2 regions of the Serratia sp. NCCP-200 genome follow, and region 1 is predicted to be linked to the other one. Evidence: riboswitches for the same ligand, from Rfam matches in the RefSeq annotation. Region 1 holds a riboswitch; the other holds the start of a gene.
What was found. Region 1 has a riboswitch for magnesium ahead of AC6HVW_RS02185 (magnesium transporter). Riboswitches for the same ligand answer to the same signal wherever they lie in the genome.
Positions count from the first base shown of each region.

Region 2: another riboswitch for magnesium. It lies ahead of mgtS (protein MgtS); the one in region 1 lies ahead of AC6HVW_RS02185 (magnesium transporter).

Region 1 is NZ_BAAKUJ010000001.1:460,501-472,642, reverse strand. It holds gene apbE (FAD:protein FMN transferase ApbE) at 1-508, shown strand, start outside; gene AC6HVW_RS02210 (efflux RND transporter permease subunit) at 866-4,009, opposite strand; gene AC6HVW_RS02205 (efflux RND transporter periplasmic adaptor subunit) at 4,006-5,448, opposite strand; gene AC6HVW_RS02200 (TolC family protein) at 5,448-6,704, opposite strand; gene AC6HVW_RS02195 (copper-binding protein) at 6,715-7,035, opposite strand; gene AC6HVW_RS02190 (hypothetical protein) at 7,106-7,534, opposite strand; gene AC6HVW_RS02185 (magnesium transporter) at 7,726-8,736, opposite strand; M-box (ykoK) riboswitch at 8,796-8,966, opposite strand; gene fabB (beta-ketoacyl-ACP synthase I) at 9,256-10,470, opposite strand; gene mnmC (bifunctional tRNA (5-methylaminomethyl-2-thiouridine)(34)-methyltransferase MnmC2/FAD-dependent 5-carboxymethylaminomethyl-2-thiouridine(34) oxidoreductase MnmC1) at 10,641-12,142, shown strand, end outside.
Region 2 is NZ_BAAKUJ010000007.1:45,158-57,299, reverse strand. It holds gene AC6HVW_RS20535 (tagatose bisphosphate family class II aldolase) at 1-568, shown strand, start outside; gene gatZ (tagatose-bisphosphate aldolase subunit GatZ) at 1,067-2,368, shown strand; gene gatA (PTS galactitol transporter subunit IIA) at 2,361-2,858, shown strand; gene gatB (PTS galactitol transporter subunit IIB) at 2,855-3,139, shown strand; gene AC6HVW_RS20515 (galactitol-specific PTS transporter subunit IIC) at 3,143-4,525, shown strand; gene gatD (galactitol-1-phosphate 5-dehydrogenase) at 4,577-5,626, shown strand; gene AC6HVW_RS20505 (DeoR/GlpR family DNA-binding transcription regulator) at 5,755-6,543, shown strand; gene gorA (glutathione-disulfide reductase) at 6,667-8,019, shown strand; M-box (ykoK) riboswitch at 8,259-8,445, shown strand; gene mgtS (protein MgtS) at 8,710-8,802, shown strand; gene AC6HVW_RS20490 (hypothetical protein) at 8,802-8,969, shown strand; gene AC6HVW_RS20485 (cation-efflux pump) at 9,119-10,483, shown strand; gene AC6HVW_RS20480 (BglG family transcription antiterminator) at 10,781-12,142, shown strand, end outside.

The DNA.
Region 1 (12,142 bases):
TGTCGATCTCTCCACGCTGGGCGAAGGCTACGGGGTAGATCAGTTGGTCCAGTTGATGGCGCGCAAAGGCATCACCAACTATCTGGTATCGGTGGGCGGAGCCGTTTCATCACGCGGCGTGAATGGCCAGAACAAGCCTTGGCGGGTGGCGATCCAAAAGCCAACCGACCGGGAAAATGCGGTGCAGGCGCTGGTGGATTTGCAAGGCTACGGCATCAGCACTGCGGGGAGTTACCGTAACTACTTCGAGCAGGATGGCCAGCGCTATTCCCACGTGATCGATCCCGTCACCGGGCGGCCGATCACCCATAAGCTGGTTTCCGTTACGGTGATTGCCCCTACGGCGCTGGAGGCCGACGGTTGGGATACCGGGTTGATGGTGCTGGGCACGGAAAAAGCGCTGAAACTGGCCGAAGAGAAAGGACTGGCGGTGTATCTGATCAGCAAAACCGATGACGGCTTCAGCGCGGTGATGACGCCGCAGTTTAAGGCGTTCCTGGTGCAGTAGGACCTTTAAAATCAGCGTATTACCCCTCACCCTAACCCTCTCCCACAGGGAGAGGGGACCGATCGAGTTCGCTATTCGTTTCAGAAACTTACCTGACCATGGCACTAAATCAACTGTCTTTTAACCAACCAACAGATTGATCACGGTACCTTGCCACAACTCCGGACAGCCCCCTATCCCAAAGGGAGGGGACCGATCGAGTTCGCTGATTTTTCTGTGTAATATTTGTGAATCCAGTAAAAGTTGATATCCCATACCCTCTCTTCTTACACTCCGCTTCCCGAAGTTGCACGAAACCAACCAACCACTCCGGACAGCTCCCTCTCCCTGTGGGAGAGGGTTGGGGTGAGGGGCCAATTACTCTACTTTCTCACCGGATTTTTCATCCTTGCGGTGCAGCAGCGAATACACCGCCGGGATCACCAGCATCGATAGCAATGGCGCACTCACCATACCGCCAATCATCGGTGCGGCAATCCGCTGCATCACCTCTGAGCCAGCACCACCGCCCCACATAATCGGCAGTAAACCGGCCATAATGGTCGCCACCGTCATCACCTTTGGCCTGACGCGCAACACCGCGCCTTCGCTAATCGCCGCCATCAGTTGCTGATGACTCAGCGGCTGGCCCGGTTGACGATGTTTCGCCAGCGCCTGATTAAGGTACAGCACCATAATCACGCCAAACTCTGCCGCTACCCCGGCAAGGGCAATAAAGCCCACCGCCCCCGCCACCGACAGGTTGTAATCGAGCAGATACAGCAGCCAGACCCCACCTATCAGCGCAAACGGCAGCGTCGCCATGATCAGCAGCGCATCGCTCACGCTGTTGAAAGTGACAAACAGCAACACAAAGATGATCGCCAGCGTTACCGGCAGCACAATCTTCAACTGGGCGCTGGCGCGTTCCAGATACTCAAACTGCCCGGACCAACTGAGGGAAACCCCGGCAGGCAGCTTCACCTGCTGTGCCACCACCTGTTGCATCTCTTCCACCGCCGATTTCAAATCGCGCCCGCGCAGATCGACATAGATCCAATCCGAAAGCCGGGCATTCTCGCTTTTCAGCATTGGTGGCCCTTCGGTGATGCGAATATCCGCCAGTTCTGCCAAAGGTACTTGCCCACCGGTCGCCGTCACCACAGGCAATTCACGCAGCTTTTGCAGCGAATCACGGATCTCCCTTGGGTAGCGGACGTTGATAGGATAACGTGCGCGCCCTTCAATGGTTTCAGCAACGTTTTCCCCTCCCACCAGCGTAGCGACCACCGATTGCAGCTCTTTCACCGAAACGCCGTAACGCGCCGCACGCTGACGATCGATATCGATATCCACATAGCGCCCTCCGGCCAGGCGCTCCGCCAACGCGGAAGTCACACCTGGAACCTGCTTCACCACCTGCTCAATCTGGCTGGCGGCCAGCTCGATATCGGCAATATTACTGCCGTTGACCTTGATGCCTACCGGGCTTTTGATGCCGGTCGCCAGCATATCCAGACGGTTACGGATCGGCGGCACCCAGACGTTGGCAATGCCTGGCACCTTGACCACACTGTCCAGTTCGGCCACCAGTTTGTCCATCGTCATACCGGGCCGCCACTGGTCGCGGGGCTTAAAGCGAATGGTGGTTTCCAGCATGGTCAACGGGGCCGGATCGGTTGCCGTCTCCGCCCGCCCAGCCTTGCCAAAGACCGTGTCCACTTCCGGCACGGTTTTGATCAAGCGGTCGGTCAGTTGCAGAAGCCGTGCCGCCTCGCGTGCCGAGATCCCCGGCAGCGTCGAAGGCATATACAGCAGATCCCCTTCGTCCAACGGTGGCATAAACTCGCTGCCCAGACGGCTGAGTGGGAATAAGGTCAGCACCAACAGCAGAGCGGAAATCCCCAGGGTGGTTTTAGGACGCGCCAGCACCGCCGCCAGCAACGGCTGATACATGCGGATCAACCAACGATTGATCGGATTGGCATGTTCGTCCGGAATACGGCCCCGGATAAAATAGCCCATCAGCACCGGCACCAGCGTGATACCCAACCCCGCCGATACCGCCATCGCATAGGTCTTGGTGAACGCCAGCGGGGAAAACATCCGCCCTTCTTGCGCCTGTAGCGAAAACACCGGGATAAACGACAGGGTGATGATCAACAGACTACAGAACAGCGCAGGGCCAACCTCAACCGCCGCCTGCTCTGAGATGTGCCAATAATCTTTTGAGGTGGGCTGCTGGCCGGGATGACGTTGCCGCCACTGCTCCAGCACCTTGTGCATGTTTTCGATCATCACGATCGCCGCATCCACCATCGCGCCGATGGCAATGGCGATCCCTCCCAACGACATGATGTTGGCGTTAACGCCTTGATAGTGCATCACCACAAAAGCGCCCAGGATCCCCAGCGGCAGAGTCACCATCGCCACCAGCGCCGAACGGAAGTGGGACAGGAACAAGGCGCACACCACCGCAACCACCAGGAACTCTTCCAACAGCTTAAATGACAGCGTATCGATCGCGTGCTCGATCAGTTGCGATCGGTCATAAACCGGCACGATCTCCACGCCCGGTGGCAGGGTGTGCTGAAGCTGTTGCAGCTTGGCCTTCAGCGCATTAATGGTTTCCAGCGCATTCTTACCGTAGCGCATTACCACAATGCCGCCAGCCACTTCACCTTCACCGTTGAGTTCCGCCACACCACGGCGGATTTCCGGCCCCTCACGTAGCTCTGCCACCTGCGATAACAGGATCGGCACCCCGTCGCGCGCAGTGATCACCACGTTATTAAAGTCGGTGAGTTTTTTCAGGTAGCCGGAGGTACGCACCATATACTCAGCCTCCCCCATTTCCAGCAGCGCACCGCCGCCTTCCTGGTTGGCATCCTGAATAGCACTCACCACCTGCTGATGGGTAATATTCAGCGCCCGCATACTTTGCGGATTTAATATCACCTGATATTGCCGCACCATGCCGCCAACGCTGGCTACTTCCGCCACGTTAGGCACGGTTTTCAGCTCAAACTTGAGCGTCCAGTCCTGCAAGGCGCGTAAATCCGCCAGGCTGTGTTTACCAGTACGATCGACCAGCGCATACTCATAAACCCAGCCAACGCCGGTAGCATCCGGGCCCAGCGCCACTTTGACCTGCGGGGGCAGAGAGGACTGGACCTGGCTGAGTGACTCCAACACCCGCGAACGCGCCCAGTAAGGATCGGTACCGTCTGCAAACAGAATGTAGACGTAGGCATCGCCGAACATGGAGAAGCCCCGCACCGTGCTGGCTCCCGGCACCGTTAGCATGGTGGTGGTCAGCGGGTAGGTCACCTGATCTTCAATCACCTGCGGCGCCTTGCCCGGATAGGTCGCCCGGACGATCACCTGCACGTCAGAGAGATCGGGCAGCGCATCCAGCGGTGCCTTCTGCAACGCCCATACGCCCCACCCGGCCAGCAATATCGAAGCCAGTAATACCAACAGGCGATTGCGTATCGACCAGCGGATCACGGAAGCGATCATTGGTGGCCTCCTTGCGGCATGATCTGGCTGATGTGCGAACCGTTTTCATCCACGCTAAAGTGGAACATCACCTTGCTGCCGATGCCAATCCCGGCGGGTAAGCCACCCGCTGGCAAGGTGAAATCCATGGTCATCGCGGGCCACTGCAACTCTGCCACCGGATCATGCGACAGTGTGACGGTAGCGCCATCCACCGCCTCGACCACGCCCAACGTCTGATACTGTTTTACCCCCTCCTGCCCGGCCATCTGTGGCAAGGCGCTGCGCATGCTGGCTTCGGAATCAATCAGGAACTGGCCTGAGGTGACCACCTGTTGCCCTGCCTGCAGACCCTGTTTAATTTCTACCCAGCCGTCCTGTGCCAGGCCGGCGACCACGTCAACCGGAGCAAAGTGGCCGTTCCCTTCCGCCACCAGCACCCGGTTGCGATCGCCACTGCCGATCAGCGCCTCCTGCGGGATAGCCAGCACCGGCTTGGCCCCGGCGTTTTGCGCCAGTTGCACCTGCAAATACATGCCCGGCTTCAGGCGCTGTTGGGGATTTTTCAGCACGATACGCGCTTTAAAGGTGCGGGTAAGCGGATCGACGTTAGGCAGCAACTCGCTAACCTCGCCAGTAAAACGTTCACCCGGCCAACTGGCGGAGCTGGCTGCCACCGCATCGCCAACCTGCAACAGCCCGGCCTGCGACTGCGGGTAATCAATCACCATCCACACCGGATCGAGACTGGCCAACTCAAACAGGCCCTGCGTCGCGGTGACCTGCATCCCTTCCCGTGCGTCCAGCTTGTTGATAAATCCACTCTCCGGGGCGGTAAGGGTAATGCGGGTCTGGGGTTGGCCACTGCGTTCAACCTGACGAATGATGGCTTCAGGCATAAACTGCAACGCCAGACGCTGGCGAGCAGCAGAGGTCAGTGCGCTATCGCCCAGTTTGCGGATCGCCAGGTATTCCTGCTGTGCAGCACTCCAGTCCGGGATCCATAGCTGTGCCAACGCTTGCCCTTTCTTTACCTGCTGCTGGCTGGCACGTACATAGAGTTTGTCTATCAGCCCGTTGGCCCGTGCGGCAATCACCTGCACGCCACGTTCATCGGTGGCAACACTGCCATAGGCATCAAGCTGCAAATTCAGTTCACGCAGTTGTGCAGCCGTTGTACGCACACCCAGATTCTGCTGTTGGCGGGCGCTGATGGTGACACCACCGTCATCCTGCTGCTCATCGGCATAGCGTGGCACCAGTTCCATATCCATAAACGGCGATTTGCCCGGCTTATCAAAACGCTGGCCTGGCACCATCGGATCGTACCAATACAGCACCTGCCGTTCGGCACCGCCGCTAGCAGGTTGCGCCGCAGTTCTTTCCCCGGCAAACCAATAACCGCCCATAGCACCGCCCAATAAGGCGGCTAACAGCGTCAGGCTAAAACGCATTTTCATCAGATTGCCTCCTGCACGGTGAGATAACGGATGGCGGCCCATAGCTGCGCCAATTCACGCGCGGCCTTACCGGCGCTCAGACGGCTGTCGAGCAAGGCCCGACGAGCTTCCAACACTGAGGAGAGATCGCTTTTACCACTGCGGTATTGCGCCAGTTGCAGTGCCACGCGCTGTTGTTGCAACGGGACCGCTTGCTGCTGTTGACGCTGCCATTGCGCCTGCGCGGCCTGATACTGCGCCAGCAGCGTATCTAACTGGGCCTGATGATCGCGGATCAATAACGTCAACTGATCGTTGGCCTCCATCGAACGGGAAACGTCGGCGGCATAGTCTTTGTCCTGCCGTTGGGAGCGGAACAGCGGCAGATCGACGGTAAACATCACGCCCGCCATATCCTCATAGCCATCGGCCCGTTTGCCATACGATACTTCTATGCCCACGTCTGGAATGGCGGCCACCTCGGACTGTGCCGATCGCGCCTTGGCCACATCGGCCTCACGGCTTGCCTGCACTACCTCGGGATGCTGTTTGATCGCTTGTCGCAACAGGTTGCTCTCGGCGGGCAGGCGCTCGAAGCGTGGCAAGGGGCCACCGATCCCCTCAACCTGCTGCCCGGTCAACTGGGTCAAGCGCGCCTGGGCGATGGTGACGTCACGCTGCGCCTCGCTGAGCCGGTCCTGCATCGCCAACAGCGTCAAGCGAGCATCGATGACGTTAGCGGCGGGTGAACTACCACTGGCCACTCCGGCATGTTGGGCAGCGATCTGGCGTTCACTCTCCTTGAGCAAGGCCGTGGCATCTTTCAGCGTCTGCTGGCTCAGCGCCAGTTCCAACCAGGCTTGTGCCGTCTGCTGCTGCAAGCGGGCGCGGATTGTCGCACTGTTGGCTTCGGTTTTATTAGCCTCGGCACGCAGGGTATTCGCCTTACGTTGGCGTTTGGTGCTGCTGACATAGTCCTGCATGATGCCAACCCGCTCCATGGTCATACCGTCACGAGTCAAGCGCCGGGCGCTACCGCCTTGTACCGGCACGTTTTCAATGCCGAATTTCAGCTTGGGATCGGGCAGCTCCATCGCCGAATCCGCCATGTTTTGCAACGCATTCACCTGATGCTGGTTGGCCGAAAGCTCGGCGGAATAGCGCTCCGCCGCCGCCAGCGATTGCTCCAACGTCAGGCCGGTTGCCTGCGCACTCGCCGTCCAACAGGCGAGCAGCAGCCAGCCCACCCGCAATGGGTGAGAAAGTAGTCTGGACATGGTGCCCCCGTTAGTCTTGGCTGGCGCGGATGGCGGTCAGCTGATAGCCGCCGTCAACCTGACGGAAGCTAAACTCCACCGCAGTCCCGGCAGCCAAAGCAGGCAATGGCGGCTGTGGCTGAAGGAAATTCATGGTCATCGGCGGCCAGTTCAAGGCAGGAATGGCTGGGTGGGCGAGCGACACTTTCTGCTCACCCCAGGCCTTAACGGTCCCTTTAGAGTGATAGACGGCGGCGTCTTGGCTGGCATGTTGGTGATGTTGCATCTCCGCAGCGGAGACGAATGAAGAGAACATCAGAGAGATGAAAACGGCAGTGATCAGATTACGCATAACGATAGCTCCATAGAATAGACAAAAACAACTCAGGTCACCGTGCTGGACGGCAAAGTGGTTGGTTTGGCTATTCACGGAAGCGGCAGAAGACGATCTCTGCCGGCGGGCCTGCTATCGGAGGGGTTTGCCAATCGAGGCGGGAGAACTGTGCCTGGGGCTGAGGATCGGCCACCAACAGCTCACTGCTGGCAGGTATTACTGCCGCCAGGGCAAGATTACCGTGGTCTTGCTGTGCCGTATCTGGAACGCAGTGCTTTTCACACAGCGGCCCTTCGGCCTGCATCATCTCATTGGCTAGCGGATCGGCGGCCTGCATATGCATCGTATGCTGCGCGGCTGGCGCAACGGTGGTGAGTTGCAGGTTGCAGTGATGGCTGGCGATCGCCAGTTGGCTGTTGAGCAGTAGCCAGCAGACGGCCAATAGCCATGCTGTGGCCCGCTTCTTGGCGAAGCGCAACCGGTGCATAGATATTGAGATGGACGCCAAAGCCGACATGCAAAAATTCCAGAGTAAGAAACTGTGCTGAGTATATCGGCAGAAAACCGTCACAGGAACGGAATTTACACCCGCTGACAAAGCCGCCTCGGAACGATCCTATAAACTGAAAATGCTTTGATTACAGTCAACTACACAGCTTAAAAATCCCGTTAATCATAGCAAAAACCGGCTTTCGCCGGTTTGCATTATTAATTCAGCCCCAAGGTCCACTGGGCTATTTTGAAGTAGATTATCAAGCCGGTGCCGTCTATCAGCGTGGTGATAAACGGGGCGGAGACTACGGCAGGATCCACACCGAAGCGTTTCAGAGCCATTGGGATCACGGAAGAGACAATCGCGGCCCACAGCGTAATACAAACCAGGGTCAAGCTCACAATGAGCGTAATCTCATAGCCGATACCCATCATCCAACCACGGAACGCACCAGCACAGGCCAGCGTTAACGCGATCATGATCGAAGTCGTCATTTCCTTGCTCAGCACACGTCCCAAATCGCGCATGCGGACCTCCCCCAAGGCCATGGCCCGCACAATGGTGGAGGTAATTTGCGTGCCGCTGTTACCACCTGTACCCACCAATAGCGGGATAAAGAAGGCCAGGGCAATCGCCGCTTCCAATGACTCTTCAAAATGCTGAATAACCGTGCTGGTATAAGCCTCGGCGACGAACAGCAGCAGCAGCCACACGCTACGTTTTTTCCACAGCTCGAAGGAGCTCATTTCAAGGTAAGGCTTATCAAGCGGCAGGCTCGCCCCTTGCAAATGGGCATCCTCGGTGTTTTCATCCTCGATAATCTGCGCGATTTCGCGCTCGGTTAAGCAGCCGACCAAACGGCCATTATCGACCACCGCCACAATATCTAAATTATTATTGTCCACCAGTTTGGCGATATGTTCACGTTCGTCCGTGGGTTTTACATGGAAGAAGGTGGTCTCCATCATATCCTTGATACGTTCGCCATTATGTTCTTCCTGCAATAAACGTTTAACAGAAAGAACTCCCACCAGTTTGGTGCCATCTTCAATAAAGATTTGTGCGGGAATATCGTCGTTGGAAAGTTGGTTAACGAATATTTTCCTGGCTTCGCCAACGTAAAGATCTTGATGTAGAACAGAGACTTTCTTGTTCATATAACGCGCGATGGCGTCGTCTTCAAAGTTGGCGTTTTGATAAAGGTCTTGCAATACAACATGTGACATTCTAGATACTCCCGATTGAAAGATGGAGTCTCATAGAGGCGACAAGACAGGACAGCGAAAGCCGATCCCCACGTCTTGGGTTTAGCACTATACAACGTATCCCCAGGGGGAAGTTACCTTAGCAATGCCTTGATTCGGCTAATGCTTGTTTTACCCTTGGTGGCCTCTCTCGATGCCATTAGAGCGGTAACTTGTGTTCGTATAGGAGCCTCGCCATAACGAGATCGTAAAGCTAGATAAAGCGTGGGCATTATGACTGGTTTGATTATTCGTATAGGAGAAATGGTAATTTCGTTGAGGTATTATTTATTTTTTGGGACAAAAATTAACCGGGTTAATTTATTATCCTGTCAGGCCACGGCTAAATTAAACGAAAAAGCGCTCGCCGTTTAAGTTATCTGCTGTCAGTTTTTTGATCTGAGAAATCTTAATTTTCACTGATATAAGATATCGCGTTAAAAACGCATAAAAAAACGGGCACCTATTACGGTGCCCGATTGATAATATGACGCCCTGCGCTTACTTCTGCAGTTTACGCATTACCAGCGTGGCGTTAGTGCCGCCGAAGCCGAAGCTGTTGGACATGACCGTGGTCAGCTCACGCTTGGTTGGCTCGGTCACGATGTTCATTCCTACCGCCTTCTCATCGAGGTTATCGATGTTGATGCTTGGCGCAATGAAACCGTGCTCGACCATCAGCAGGCTATAAATCGCTTCCTGCACGCCCGCCGCACCCAGTGAGTGGCCGGTCATCGCTTTGGTTGAAGAGATGGCCGGGGTGTTATCGCCAAAGACTTCACGGATCGCGCCCAGTTCTTTCACGTCGCCGACCGGCGTGGAGGTGCCGTGTACGTTCATGTAATCGATTGGTGTGTCTACGCCCTGCATTGCCATCTTCATGCAACGCACCGCGCCTTCACCCGATGGAGCCACCATGTCGGCACCGTCTGAAGTCGCACCGTAACCGATGATTTCCGCATAAATATGCGCGCCGCGAGCCAGAGCGTGCTCCAACTCCTCAACCACTACCATGCCGCCGCCGCCTGCGATAACGAAACCGTCACGCGCTGCGTCATAGGTACGGGAAGCTTTTTCTGGCGTGTCGTTGTAGCTGGTGGAAAGCGCGCCCATAGCGTCGAACTCGCAGGCCATTTCCCAGCACAGCTCTTCGCCACCGCCAGCAAAGACGACGTCTTGTTTACCCAGTTGGATCAGCTCAACGGCGTGGCCGATACAGTGTGCTGAAGTTGCGCAGGCAGAGCTGATGGAGTAGTTCACGCCGCGAATTTTGAATGGGGTAGCCAGGCAGGCAGAAACGCCTGATGCCATCGCCTTGGTCACCATGTATGGGCCAACGCCACGCAGGCCTTTGGCGCGCATACCGTCAGAACCCGCAACCTGGTTACGTGGAGAACCACCACCGGAACCGACCACCAGACCGGTGCGATCGTTGGACACCTGATCGGCTGCCAGGCCGGAATCTTGAATCGCTTGTTCCATGGAGAGATAGGCGTAAACCGACGCGTCGCTCATAAAGCGCATCACTTTACGGTCAATCAGACCGGTAGTGTCGAGTTTAACATCACCCCATACGTGACTACGCATGCCGGAATCTTTCAGCTCCTGGGAGAAGGTGATCCCAGAGCGGCCTTCCTGCAGACTTGCCAGGACCTCCTGCTGGTTGTTACCAATGCTGGAGACGATTCCCAGGCCAGTAATCACTGCACGTTTCATTCAAGTACCTCTTCCACAATTTACATTCGGGATTTTGCAACGCACTTTAGCGTACAGATGTACGCCGAACAAGTCCGATCAGAATAATTTTGCATTATCTTTACCCAGTTTGCACCTCGGGGCTACCCCCGTTAAAATCGCTCTATCCCTTGAATTACGAGCAACCTACCGTGAGCAATGCCCCCATCCAAACCGCAGCGTTAAGCTGGAATGAACAAGGTACACCTGTTTCGAAACAGTTTGATGACGTCTATTTTTCCAACCAGGATGGGCTGGAGGAAACCCGCTACGTCTTTCTGGGGGGCAACCGGTTGCCACAACGCTTCAGCGATCACCCACGCTCACTGTTTATTGTGGCAGAAACCGGCTTCGGTACCGGGCTGAATTTTCTGACTCTGTGGCAGGCCTTTGCCCGTTTCCGCCAGGAGACACCGGCGGCGAGTTTGCAGCGTCTGCATTTTATCAGCTTTGAGAAATACCCATTGCAGTTGGAGGATCTGGCGGCAGCCCATGCCCAATGGCCAGAACTGGCTCCCTTTGCCGATGAGCTTCGCGCCCAGTGGCCTTTGCCGCTGCCAGGGTGCCACCGCCTGCTGCTTGCCGAAGGGCAGATCACGCTCGATTTATGGTTCGGTGACGTCAATACCCTGTTGCCGCACTTTGATGCCAGCATGAACGATCAAATTGACGCCTGGTTTCTCGATGGCTTTGCGCCGTCCAAAAATCCCGATATGTGGAGCGAACCGCTGTTTGCTACCATGGCGCGTTTTGCCCGCCCAGGCGGCAGTTTTGCCACCTTCACTGCCGCAGGGTTTGTCCGCCGTGGATTGCAGCAGGCCGGGTTTGAGGTTACCAAATGCAAAGGCTTTGGCCAGAAACGCGAGATGCTCACCGGTCAGCTACCTGCCGACACCCCGGCAAGCGTCAATCCAAGCCCGTGGTTCCTGCGCCCGGCAGCGGAGAATACCGACGATGTCGCCATTATTGGCGGCGGCGTAGCCAGTGCGCTCACCGCGTTGGCCTTATTGCGCCGTGGGGCCAGGGTGACCTTGTATTGCGCCGATGCACAGCCCGCAGAGGGCGCATCCGGCAATCGACAGGGGGCGCTGTACCCATTGCTGAATGGCCGGGGCGATGCGTTGGAAAACTTCTTCTGCGCCGCCTTCCCCTTTGCCCGCCGCCAGTATGACGCCCTGCTGCAACAGCAGGTTGAGTTCGATCACCAGTGGTGTGGCGTCAGCCAATTGGCCTATGACGAGAAGAGCGCAGGCAAGATCGCCAAGATCCTGGCCGTTACCTGGCCGCACACTCTGGCCCAACCGGCCGATCGCGCTACGCTTAGCACGCTGTGTGGGGTCGATACGGGGTTTGGTGGCATTCACTATTCGCTTGGGGGATGGCTGTGCCCTGCCGACCTGACGCGTGCCGCGATTGCCCTGGCCGAACGGCAGGGATTGGTTTGCCACTATCTGCATACGCTTTCCGATCTGAACCGCAGTGATGAAGGTTGGCAGTTGCATTTTGCTGGGGGGGCAACTCACCAACATGCGACGGTGATCCTGGCTAACGGGCACCAACTCACCACTCTGGAACCTGGTGCCGCTCTACCGGCCTATGCAGTGCGCGGCCAGGTTTCACATATTCCCACTACGCCAGTCTTAAGTGAGTTAAA
Region 2 (12,142 bases), on a different contig from region 1:
GATTGATGGCTCGCATCTGCCCTTTGAGGAAAATGTCACGCTGGTGCGGCAGGTGACCGAGTTTTGCCATCGTTATGATGTCAGCGTTGAGGCAGAGTTGGGGCGGCTTGGTGGCGTTGAGGATGGCATCAGCGTCGATGCCAAGGATGCCCGCTATACCTCGCCGCAACAGGCCGAGGAGTTTGTGCGTTCCACCGGCATCGATTCACTGGCGGTGGCGATTGGTACGGCGCATGGACTTTACCAGGGCAAGCCAGAGCTGGATTTCATCCGCCTTGGACAGATCCGCGACAGGGTCAGCGTGCCATTGGTGCTGCATGGTGCGTCGGGTTTGCCGGACGCCGATATTCAGCAGGCGATTCGGCTGGGTGTCTGCAAGGTGAACGTGGCGACGGAGCTTAAAATCGCCTTTTCAGACGCGCTGAAGCAGCATCTGGCGGAGCATCCGCAGGCCAACGATCCGCGCCACTATATGCAGCCCGCCAAACTGGCAATGCAGCAGGTGGTGCAAAAAGTGATTCAGGTTTGTGGCTGCGAAGGCAGGCTGCGACGTATGCCTGCATGGTAACGGCCCCTCACCCTAACCCTCTCCCACAGGGAGAGGGGATCTGACAGTGCCACCATCAAATTCTTCACTTAACCTGGGCATGGGGAAGTTAAAAATCAGTACCAAAGCGCTCCCCATCTGATAACAACGCCGGCCAGATCCTATAAAATGGGCAATTGAGCGGCCCAACAATACACTCCATTCCCAATCGCAACACCAGATCAGCTCCCTCTCCCTGTGGGAGAGGGTTGGGGTGAGGGGCCAGTGAAACTATCTCCGCAGCAAAACAACCGCTTTCACTTTATTGCGTATGCCGACTCCTCTCTTTATCAATCCTCTATAATTAACTGATTTTAAATAACTAAATCTACCCTACTCGTTAACTTACCCCCTCACACTGAAAGCACCGGCACGGAAAAATAGCGGTAAAGTTTTCGATCTTGATCACGAATAATAGAAAAGTGCATTGCTAACCTTTCGAAACATTACGATTATATTCGTAAGAAAACGGAGGGTAGAATGAAAAATATAATCGCACGACATAAAGCAGGGGAGCCGATCGGGATCTGCTCTGTCTGTTCGGCACACCCATTAGTCATTGAAGCCGCATTACGCCTGGATCTGCACAGCGATCGCCAGGTGCTGATCGAGGCCACATCCAACCAGGTTAATCAGTTTGGCGGTTACACCGGCATGAAACCGGCGGATTTCCGGCAGTTTGTCTGCGATATTGCGGCAACCGTCGGCTTTCCGCTCTCCCGGCTGCTGTTAGGGGGCGATCATCTAGGCCCAAACTGTTGGCAAAATGAACCCGCCGCCAGCGCAATGGCGAAAGCGGAAGTGTTGATCGCCGACTACGTCACCGCCGGATTCAGCAAGATCCATCTGGATGCGTCCATGTCCTGCGCCGACGATCCGATCCCGTTAGATCCCCACGTGGTGGCAGAACGCGCCGCCCGCCTGTGTCAGGTCGCCGAACGGGTCGCTACCCCAGAGCAAAAACAGCAGCTGACCTATGTGATTGGGACCGAGGTGCCAGTTCCTGGAGGAGAATCCTCCGCCATTGGCAGCGTACATATCACTCACGCGACGGATGCCGCCGCCACGCTGGAAACTCACTATCAGGCGTTCAGCAAAGCCGGGGTGGCAAAGGCGATCCCGAGGATCATCGCCGTGGTAGTGCAGCCAGGGGTGGAGTTCGACCACTCACAGGTGATCGCTTACCAACCACAGCTGACCCGCGAGCTCTCTCAGTTTATTACCACCACGCCGCTGGTCTATGAGGCTCACTCTACCGATTACCAAACGCGTGAGGCCTATCAGCAGCTGGTGCGCGATCACTTCGCCATTCTCAAGGTTGGCCCGGCTCTGACGTTTGCCCTGCGCGAAGCGGTATTTGCCATGGCCAATATCGAACAGGCCCTGATTGCCCCGGAAAAACGCAGCCAGATCCTGGCGGTGATTGACGCCGTAATGCTCGACGAACCGGATTACTGGAAAAAGTATTACCACCCGACGTTCAGCCGCTCGCTAATCGACCTGCATTTCAGCCTGTCGGACCGTATCCGCTACTACTGGCCTCACCCGCGTATCGCCCAAAGTATGACGACGCTGCTCAATAACCTCGACCAGCAAGAGATCCCCGCAGGCCTGCTGAGCCAATACTTCCCGCTGCAGTATCAGCGCGTGATGGAACGCAAGCTGGCGAAGCAGCCCCACGCACTGATGATCGACAAAATTCAGGATGTGCTGCGCGCTTATCGCTTCGGCTGTGCCCCCGCAGAGCAAGCCAAAAACGCCGAGGAGATGGCCCATGCATAATAGCCAACTGTTCGTTCGCACTGGCATCAGCTTTGCCGACGCGCAGCAGGCGCTGGAGCACATTGGCGTCACCATGCTCAACGCCGGGGTCGTTCACAACAGCTACCCGCAGGCATTGCTGGTGCGTGAGAGCGCTTATCCCACCGGCATAGCCCTTGAGCAGCATGCGGTCGCCATACCCCATTGTGAAGCGGAGCATGCACGTGCCCCGGCTATTTATCTGATCCGCCCAGACCATGCCGTACCCTTCGCTCAGGCGGATGATGACGGCACGATCGACGTTGCGCTGATTATCGCGCTGATCGTCACCGATCCGGCTGCGCAGTTGGTTTTACTGCGTACGCTGTTTGGCCAGTTGCAGCACCCCGAGTTTATCACTGCGCTACTGACCGCCCCCGAGGACCAGTTGGGCGAAATTTTTGCCCAGCGGGTTTTCACTCCGCCCTCCCGACCACAACAAAAAACAGAATATGAAGGAGCCACACTGTGAAACGTAAAATTATCGTTGCCTGCGGCGGTGCCGTTGCCACCTCGACCATGGCCGCAGAAGAGATCAAAGAGCTGTGCGCGGAGCACAACATCGAGCTGGATTTGGTGCAGTGCCGCGTGACCGAGATTGAAACCTATATGGACGATGCCGATTTGATCTGCACCACCGCCCGTGTCGACCGGCAGTTCGGCGATATACCGTTGGTCCACGGCATGCCATTTATTTCCGGCGTCGGCATCGATGCGCTGAAACAAAAAATACTGACCATTCTGACGGAGTAGCCCATGTTTACCGACATCATGCGTTACATCCTCGATCTCGGCCCTACGGTGATGCTGCCCATCGTGATCATCATCTTCTCGCTGATTTTAGGGATGAAATTTGGGGATTCATTTAAATCCGGCATTCATATCGGCATTGGCTTTGTCGGTATCGGGCTGGTTATCGGCCTGATGCTGGACTCGATCGGCCCCGCAGCAAAATCGATGGCCGAACAGTTTCAGATCAACCTGCACGTGGTGGATATCGGCTGGCCAGGCTCGTCGCCGATGACCTGGGCCTCGCAGATTGCCCTGATCGCCATCCCGGTAGCGATTGCGGTCAACATCGTGATGCTGCTGACGCGTATGACCCGAGTGGTTAACGTGGATATCTGGAACATCTGGCACATGACCTTTACCGGCGCCATGGTGCATCTGGCCACCGGTTCATACTGGCTGGGTATGCTGGGCGTGGTGGTGCATGCCGCCTTCGTTTACAAGCTGGGGGACTGGTTCGCCAAAGACACCCGCGACTTCTTCGGGCTGGAAGGGATTGCCATTCCGCACGGCACCTCCGCCTATATGGGGCCGATCGCCGTACTGGTGGACACCATTATCGAGAAGATCCCCGGTCTGAACCGCATTCACTTCAGCGCGGACGACGTACAGAAACGCTTTGGCCCGTTCGGCGAGCCGGTGACCGTCGGCTTTGTGATGGGGCTGATTATCGGTGCGCTGGCCGGTTATGATCTGAAGGGCATTCTGCAACTAGCGGTGAAAACCGCTGCCGTGATGCTGCTGATGCCACGGGTGATCAAACCGATCATGGATGGCCTGACGCCGATCGCCAAGCATGCTCGTAAACGCCTACAAGCACGCTTTGGTGGCCAGGAGTTCCTTATTGGCCTCGACCCGGCGCTGCTGCTGGGCCATACCGCCGTGGTCTCTGCCAGCCTGATCTTTATCCCGCTGACCATCCTGATCGCCGTGATCGTCCCAGGTAACCAGGTGCTGCCGTTTGGCGATCTGGCAACCATCGGCTTCTTTGTGGCCCTCGCCGTCGCGGTACATCAGGGCAACCTGTTCCGCACGCTGATCTCGGGTTTTATCATCATGAGCATCACGCTGTGGATCGCCACCCAAACCATCGGGCTGCATACCCAACTGGCGGCCAATGCCGGTGCCCTGAAAGCGGGCGGCGTAGTGGCCTCGATGGACCAAGGCGGCTCACCGATTACCTACCTGCTGATCCAACTGCTCACCTGGCAAAACGTGGTGGGTCTGGTGGTTATCGGCGTCATTTACGCCATCGGGGTGTTTCTCACCTGGCGCCGTGCCCGTCAATTTGCCCAAGCTGAAGCCACTGCTAAACAGCAGACCGCGCAAAGCCTCAACGCTATGTCCTGATCCTTCGGGGGAGCTTATCTCCCCCCTCTCTATTTCTACGGAGTTCAAGTTATGCAATCAGTCGTGATCCACACGGAGGGAGAAGTGCGCGTTGAAGAACGCCCCGCCCCTGCTATTGAGGCCGCCGATGAGGTGTTGGTTCGGGTGGCGTATTCCGGGCTATGCGGTTCGGATATCCCCCGTATCTTCGCCAAAGGCGCGCATTTCTACCCGATTACCCTGGGGCATGAGTTCAGTGGCCGGGTCGTGGCCTGTGGCGATCGGGTTACCGATCTGCAACAGCATGATGCCGTGGCCTGCGTCCCATTGTTGCCTTGCTTTAACTGCCCGGAATGCCAGCGCCATTACTATTCGCTTTGCAAGCATTACCAGTTCGTCGGTTCACGTAGCCACGGCGGCAACGCCGAGTTTATCGTGGTCAAACGTGCCAATCTGGTGAAATTGCCTGCCAACGTCAGCTTATTGCAGGGGGCATTTATTGAGCCCATCACCGTCGGCCTGCATGCCATTCAGTTGGCTGGCGGATGCAAAGATAAAGAGGTGATCATCATTGGTGCCGGTACCATCGGCCAACTGGCGATCCAGTGTGCCAGAGCAATGGGCGCACGCAGCGTCACGGCTATTGATATCAATGACGACCGGCTCAAGCTGGCACGCCAGATCGGCGCAGAAAACGCGTTTAACAGTGCGGAGCTTAGCCCCTCAGAGATAGCCGAACGCTTGCAGGAAAGGCGCTTTGATCAGTTGATTCTAGAAACCGCCGGCACGCCACAAACGGTCGGCCTGGCGCTGGATATCGCCGGGCCACGGGCACAAATCGCGCTGGTGGGGACTCTCCATAAGGACCTGCACCTGTCTTACAGCACCTTTAGCCTGATCCTGCGCAAGGAGCTGACGCTGCTGGGCAGTTGGATGAACTATTCGGCCCCGTGGCCAGGGGAAGAGTGGCAGCAGGCCATGAAGCTGTTCCAATCGGCAGATCTGGCTCTGGAGCCGTTGATTGCCAGCATCGATCGCCCGCAGCAATACGCCGCCAGCGTTGCGGCCCTGGCCGGTATGCCGATGCAGGGAAAAATCATGCTTAAGCTCGGCGAAGAGTGATATTTAGCCAATGGCTGCCCTGGTGCAGCCATTATTTTGCCTCAAATCCCATCTCCTTGATCTTTATGCTCCCCTTTCATATCCCTTTCGCATAAAATAAAAGCAAAATATTTCGATAGGTCAGGATGATGAACTCTTTTGAAAGACGAAACAAAATTGTCGACTTGGTTCAGCAGAACGGCAGCATCTTGGTCAGCGATCTTTCGAATTCCTTCGGAATTTCTGAGGTTACCATCCGCGCTGACCTGCGCCTGCTAGAAGAAAAAGGCCTGCTGATCCGCTTCCACGGCGGTGCCGCCAGGCCGGGCAGTCAGTTGGAGCAGGAGGCCGAGGCGCCGAAAACCACCGGTGAGGTCATCCTGGAAGAACGCTACCAGCTGGCTAAAGACCCGAAAAAGCGCATTGCCTTAAAGGCAGCAGCGATGGTCAACCCCGGCGATACGGTGATCCTGGATAGCGGCAGCACCACCATGCTGATCGCCGAAGAGCTGGTGAAGATGGGTAATATCACGGTGATCACCAATAACCTGCCCGCCGCCTTTGCACTTTCCGACAATAAAGACATCACGCTGGTGCTGTGTGGTGGCACGCTGCGCCATAAGACGCGCTCCATGCACGGTTCCATCGCGGAGCTCTCCCTACAGGGCATTGCCGGTGACGTGATGTTCGTCGGGGCCGACGGGTTGGACGCCACCAACGGCATCACCACCTTTAATGAAGGCTACTCTATCAGCGGCGTGATGGCTCAGGCAGCCAAGCGCGTAGTCGCGGTGGTCGACTCAACCAAGTTCGGCCGCCGGGGGTTCAACCTGGTGCTGTCGATGAGCCAGATCGACATGATCATTACCGATACCGGCATCAGCAGTGCCGATCGCCAAGCACTCGATCGGGCAAAACCCGAACTGGTTATCGTGTAAAATCAACTAGGCAGAGGATCAAGCCTCTGCCTATTACAGCCATCGACGCAATCTTTGCGACAACCCCCAGTCAGGCGTTAAACTCTTACCCTTCTCGAATCACACAACTCATGGAAAACCCAGATGACGAAACATTACGATTATCTAGCAATTGGCGGCGGCAGCGGCGGTATCGCATCGATCAACCGGGCAGCCATGTATGGTCAGAAATGCGCACTGATTGAAGCCAAAGAGCTTGGCGGCACCTGCGTTAACGTGGGTTGTGTCCCGAAAAAAGTCATGTGGCATGCGGCACAGATCGCCGAGGCCATTCACCAGTACGGCCCGGATTACGGCTTCGATACCACCGTTAACGCCTTTGACTGGAAACGCCTGATCGCCAACCGCACCGCCTACATCGATCGCATTCATACCTCTTACGACAACGTACTGGGTAAAAACAAGGTCGACGTGATCAAAGGTTTTGCCCGCTTTATTGACGCGCATACCGTAGAGGTCAACGGCGAGAAAATCACTGCCGACCATATTCTGATCGCGACCGGTGGCCGCCCAAGCCATCCTTCGATCCCAGGTGCCGAATACGGCATCGACTCCGACGGCTTCTTTGAGCTGGATGCCATGCCAAAACGCGTGGCAGTGGTGGGTGCTGGCTACATCGCGGTAGAAATTGCCGGTGTGATGAACGCGCTGGGAGCAGAAACGCATCTGTTTGTGCGTAAACACGCCCCGCTGCGTACCTTCGATCCGATGATTGTAGAAACCCTGGTTGAGGTGATGAACACCGAAGGGCCAACCCTGCACACCGAATCCATTCCAAAATCCATCGTCAAAAATGCTGACGGCAGCCTGACGCTGGCGTTGGAAAACGGCAAAGAGTTCACCGTGGACAGCCTGGTATGGGCCATCGGCCGCGAACCAGCGACCGACAATCTGAACCTGGCGGTCACCGGCGTGAAAACCAATGCCAAAGGTTACATCGAGGTCGACAAATTCCAGAACACCAACGTGAAAGGTATCTACGCGGTAGGTGACAACACCGGTGCGGTTGAGTTGACCCCGGTTGCCGTTGCCGCTGGCCGTCGACTGTCTGAGCGCCTGTTCAACAACAAGCCGGACGAGCATCTGGACTACAGCAACATCGCCACCGTGGTGTTCAGCCACCCGCCAATTGGCACCATCGGCCTGACCGAACCGCAGGCGAAAGAGCAGTTTGGTGAGGACAAAGTGAAGGTCTATAAATCGTCCTTCACCGCCATGTACAGCGCTGTGACTCAGCATCGCCAACCATGCCGTATGAAGCTGGTGTGTGTGGGCGAAGAAGAGAAGATTGTTGGTCTGCACGGGATTGGCTTCGGCATGGATGAAATCCTGCAGGGCTTCGCCGTGGCAATCAAGATGGGCGCGACCAAGAAAGACTTTGACAACACCGTGGCGATCCACCCAACCGCTGCGGAAGAATTCGTGACCATGCGGTAAATGGTGCATTCCTTACTGTAAAACCGACTGTAAAAGGTCGGTTTTTGCTTTTATTCAGCTTATAAATGCTGATTAAGGCAATTGAATATCCCCGCCATAATGTTTATATCACTGCAAAATTAGCATTCATTAATATAAATCGTTCTTTTAAATATAACTTCTTAAATATAACCTCAACGAGATGCCGATTTTCGAGCACAATCGCTCCCGCTACGCCTATAATCACCGCGTAGTTATATGCAGTATCTCGTTTGGCGAGGCTCCTATACAAACACAGGTTACTGATCTGACGACATCGAGAGATGCCCAAGGTTAAGACAGGCTTTATCGGATTAAGGTTTAGCCCAAGGTAACTTCTGAACTGTTCTTCAGATACATTGTTCAGATACGTTGTATAGTGCTAAAACCTGGACGCGGAGATAGGCTTTCTGCACTCCCCTCTTTGGTTTACTCCCCTATACGAAGCACTGTTGAAGTTTAAACAGCAATAGGGTCAATCACTTCCAGACTCCTCAGCGATGACCGCTACCGCGCCAGCAACACAGGCGGGTCAGGCATTGCTAACTCTTTGAACGCTGACTTTTTCACCGCCGCTGGCACCATGACGGTGAATGAAGCCAGAGACTACGTTGCACACTTACTTTTAACCACAGAGGTCGTTATCGATTACAGTTAACCGAGGATAAGATTATGGGAAATATGATGTTTTTTATGGGATTTTTGTTTTTCATCAGCTCATTGGGGCTGATTGCAGCCTATCTGAGCACCAAATGGGATGACTAATGAACGAAAAAGATCCGCCTAGCATCATCCTCCCCGTAGCCTCATCAATCATTGCGGGGAGGATGAATAACCGCAATAAACGGACGGTATTTACCGCGCGTGATAATGATGATGATTTTTATTCTTGGGTTGCTGTACGCTATTTTTATGATGTCGGTAGGTATTAATGAGATTTATTTGTATTCCACCGGTCAAACTGCATTTCTCTCCTGTTTATTGCTGACAGCTACCGCAAGCTTACTGCTCGTCGCTTTTGTCTGGCAATGTTCCGTAAAAACCAAACGCTGATTTTTTTAATTCAACTATGAGCTGTGCTATGCAAAATAAAAAACAGGCCGTCGCCAGAAACTCGATGATTATCAGCGGATTGTTGGCGTTAGGTAAATTTATCGCAGGTATATTTACCGGCAGTATTGGCCTGATATCCGAAGGCATTCATTCATTTACCGATTTTATAGCCACCAGCATCACCTGGTGGGCGGTGAGCGTTAGCGATAAACCTGCTGATGATGACCATCACTTCGGTCATGGCAAGGTTGAGAATCTGGCCGCACTGTTTGAGGTACTCCTCCTGTTGGCGGCCGGGGGTTGGATCATCTTTGAAGCAGTAAGCAGCCTGATAGGTGAGGCAAACCAGATTGTGGCTGCACCGGTAGTGATTGCGGTACTGCTGGTGTCCATTGTGGTTGATTACTTCCGTGTCCGAGCTTTGAACCGCGTGGCCAAAGCCACCAACAGCGCGGCTCTGGAAGCCGATGCTCTGCATTTCTTCTCCGATATGTTGTCTTCTGGTGTGGTGCTGTTGGGCATGGTTTTTGTGCTATTTGGTTTTGCCCGTGCAGATGCACTGGCAGCATTGATCGTCGCCTGCTTTATCCTGACTGCCGCATTGAAGCTGGGCAAACGCTCCTTTGATTCCCTGATTGACACTGCACCTGCTGGCACGCGGGAAGATATCGCTGCCATACTTAATGACTTCCCCGCGGTGCTGTCTACGGAGAATATTCGTCTGCGCAGTGGCGGAGCCACGCTGTTTATCGAGGTGAGCGTTGGGGTATGCCGTACGCTACCGCTTGAGCGGATCAAGGAATTGAAGCTGGCGATTACCGCCAAACTTGCGCAGCAATACGCCAACTCGGAAGTGAGGGTGATTGCCATCCCTCAAGCCAGAAGTGATGAAGATCTGGCAACCCGTATTCGCATGCTGGCCGCCAACCATGGGGCCGTGGTGCAGAGCCTTTCACTACAACAATTGGCAGACCGTGTGGCGATCGGGATGGATCTGCTGGTTCCGGCCAATGCCAGCGTAGAACAGGCGCATGATATTGCCAGCGAGGTGGAGGAGGCCTTACGCCAGACGTTGGGCGAAAATACGGAGATCGAAACCCACCTGGAACCCCAGATGCTGGATTGGCTGACTAGCCAGGATGTGGAACACGGCGAACTGGCGAAGATTGAACAAGCATTGACGGTTTCGGCGCAAAACAGCGGATTGGTGCAAGACATCCATGATATCCGGGCGCGAGAAACGCCACAGGGCGTGATTGTGAATTTTCACTGTCGGGCCCTTCCGGCCTTGTCGATTTCTGCGGTGCACGATGCGGTGGACCATATTGAACGGCAATTGAGAATACAATTTCCCTTAGTATCGCGGGTGGTGGGGCATGTTGAGCCGCTGTGATCCCTCACAGCGGAATGGAGGGTGGGCGCAGGCTACATCACAGTAGAAATTGCCGATGTGACGAACGTGTTGAGAGCAAAAACGCATCTGTTGTGCGTAAACACACACCGCTGTGTACCACCTTAAATCAACGAACCCACAGTGCAATCAATACGACCAGGGCCGGAAGTGCCTGAACATAAAGTATCTTCCGGCTGACCGTCACTGGCCGCTCCTTACCACCCATGTCACAGACAATCTCCGCGATTTTCTATACTCTCAGCTATCCGACTCCAGACGCGACGTTGAGACGCCTTAGTGAACAGTTTTGACCTGTCATTGTTGAAATATATTCAGGAACACAGCCCGGTGTTAATCGAGGATGTCACCTCCAGGTTTGGCAAAACCCTGTCGACGCTGAAGCGATCCATGAAGGAGATTAACGAGTTTCTGGAGCCAGATTACCACATGCATATTGATGGGCAGTGGATCGTCACGGCGATCGGCTATAGGGAATACATCGCCTTTCTGGAACAGCTCCCGTTTAACCGCTACATCACCACCGCCGATGAACGCATTAAAGATCTCAGCGTGGCGCTGTGCCTGCAGGACGTGGTGAACAAAAGCGAGTATTACCGCAAGTTTAACGTCAGCCCAACCACGCTGAAAAACGATAACCAAGCGCTGTTGGCATTTTTACAGGCCAATCATCTCACCGTTACCGCCATTCCTAAGCAGGGATCGCGGCTGGATGGCGACGAGATCCTGCTGCGCATCGCCATCTGCCTGACGATCCTGAAAACCATCGAGATCGGCGAAGATCACCTATTGGTGCCGCACAAAGCCAGCGAGCCGATCAATCGCTCCATTGCCACGCAGTTCTTAAAGGTGTGCCAACAAGAAATCAGCGCCGCCGCCGAGTTGTACCAACAGCGGCTGAGCCAGCGGATCACGCTGGGCTATAACAGTAAAAAATACTTCCTGGTGTATATGAGCATTGCGCTACATCGCATGCGGCGCGGGCATTTCATTACCCACAGCGATAACCTGAGCTTTATTCAATCTTCTGACTTTGGGTTGCTGGATGGCGAGCACGAAAACCGCTTTCTCGACCTGCTGATTTCCTCCCTGACCTACACCTGGCGGCCGTTCGATATCTACGATCCCACGCTGATTACGCTCGTTGGCCGCCTTTGTGAAACCCTGACCCCGTTGCTGCGGGCAGAAATCCACAACCGTTCGCCCTTCTTCGCCGAGATCTACCAGTTCGTCTATTCGACCATCGTACAAAACAAGTTCAATCTCTACTTTGACGATAAAAAACTGCATCAGGTGCAGACCCGGCACGCCCTGCTCTATCAGGGCGTCGTCCAGGCCACCGCCCCCATCGCGCAGCACTATCAAACCACCTTTTCGCCGGTGCATCTGTCCACGCTAGTATTGATCCTGAAGAAATACGAGCTGCAAAACCGAGTCCACAGCGAGGAGAAAAAACGCGTCATTATCGTGACCAACTCTTCGGAAAGTAAGGTGGGTTATTTCAAGGAGGTATTGAAGTCGCACTTCCATATTGAGATTGTCGGCTACGTTAATATCAATGAGATACATACGCTCGAGCGGATCCCCTTTGATTTGCTGATCACCTTCACCAATAAAATCTCGAGCTATCTGAAGTATTAT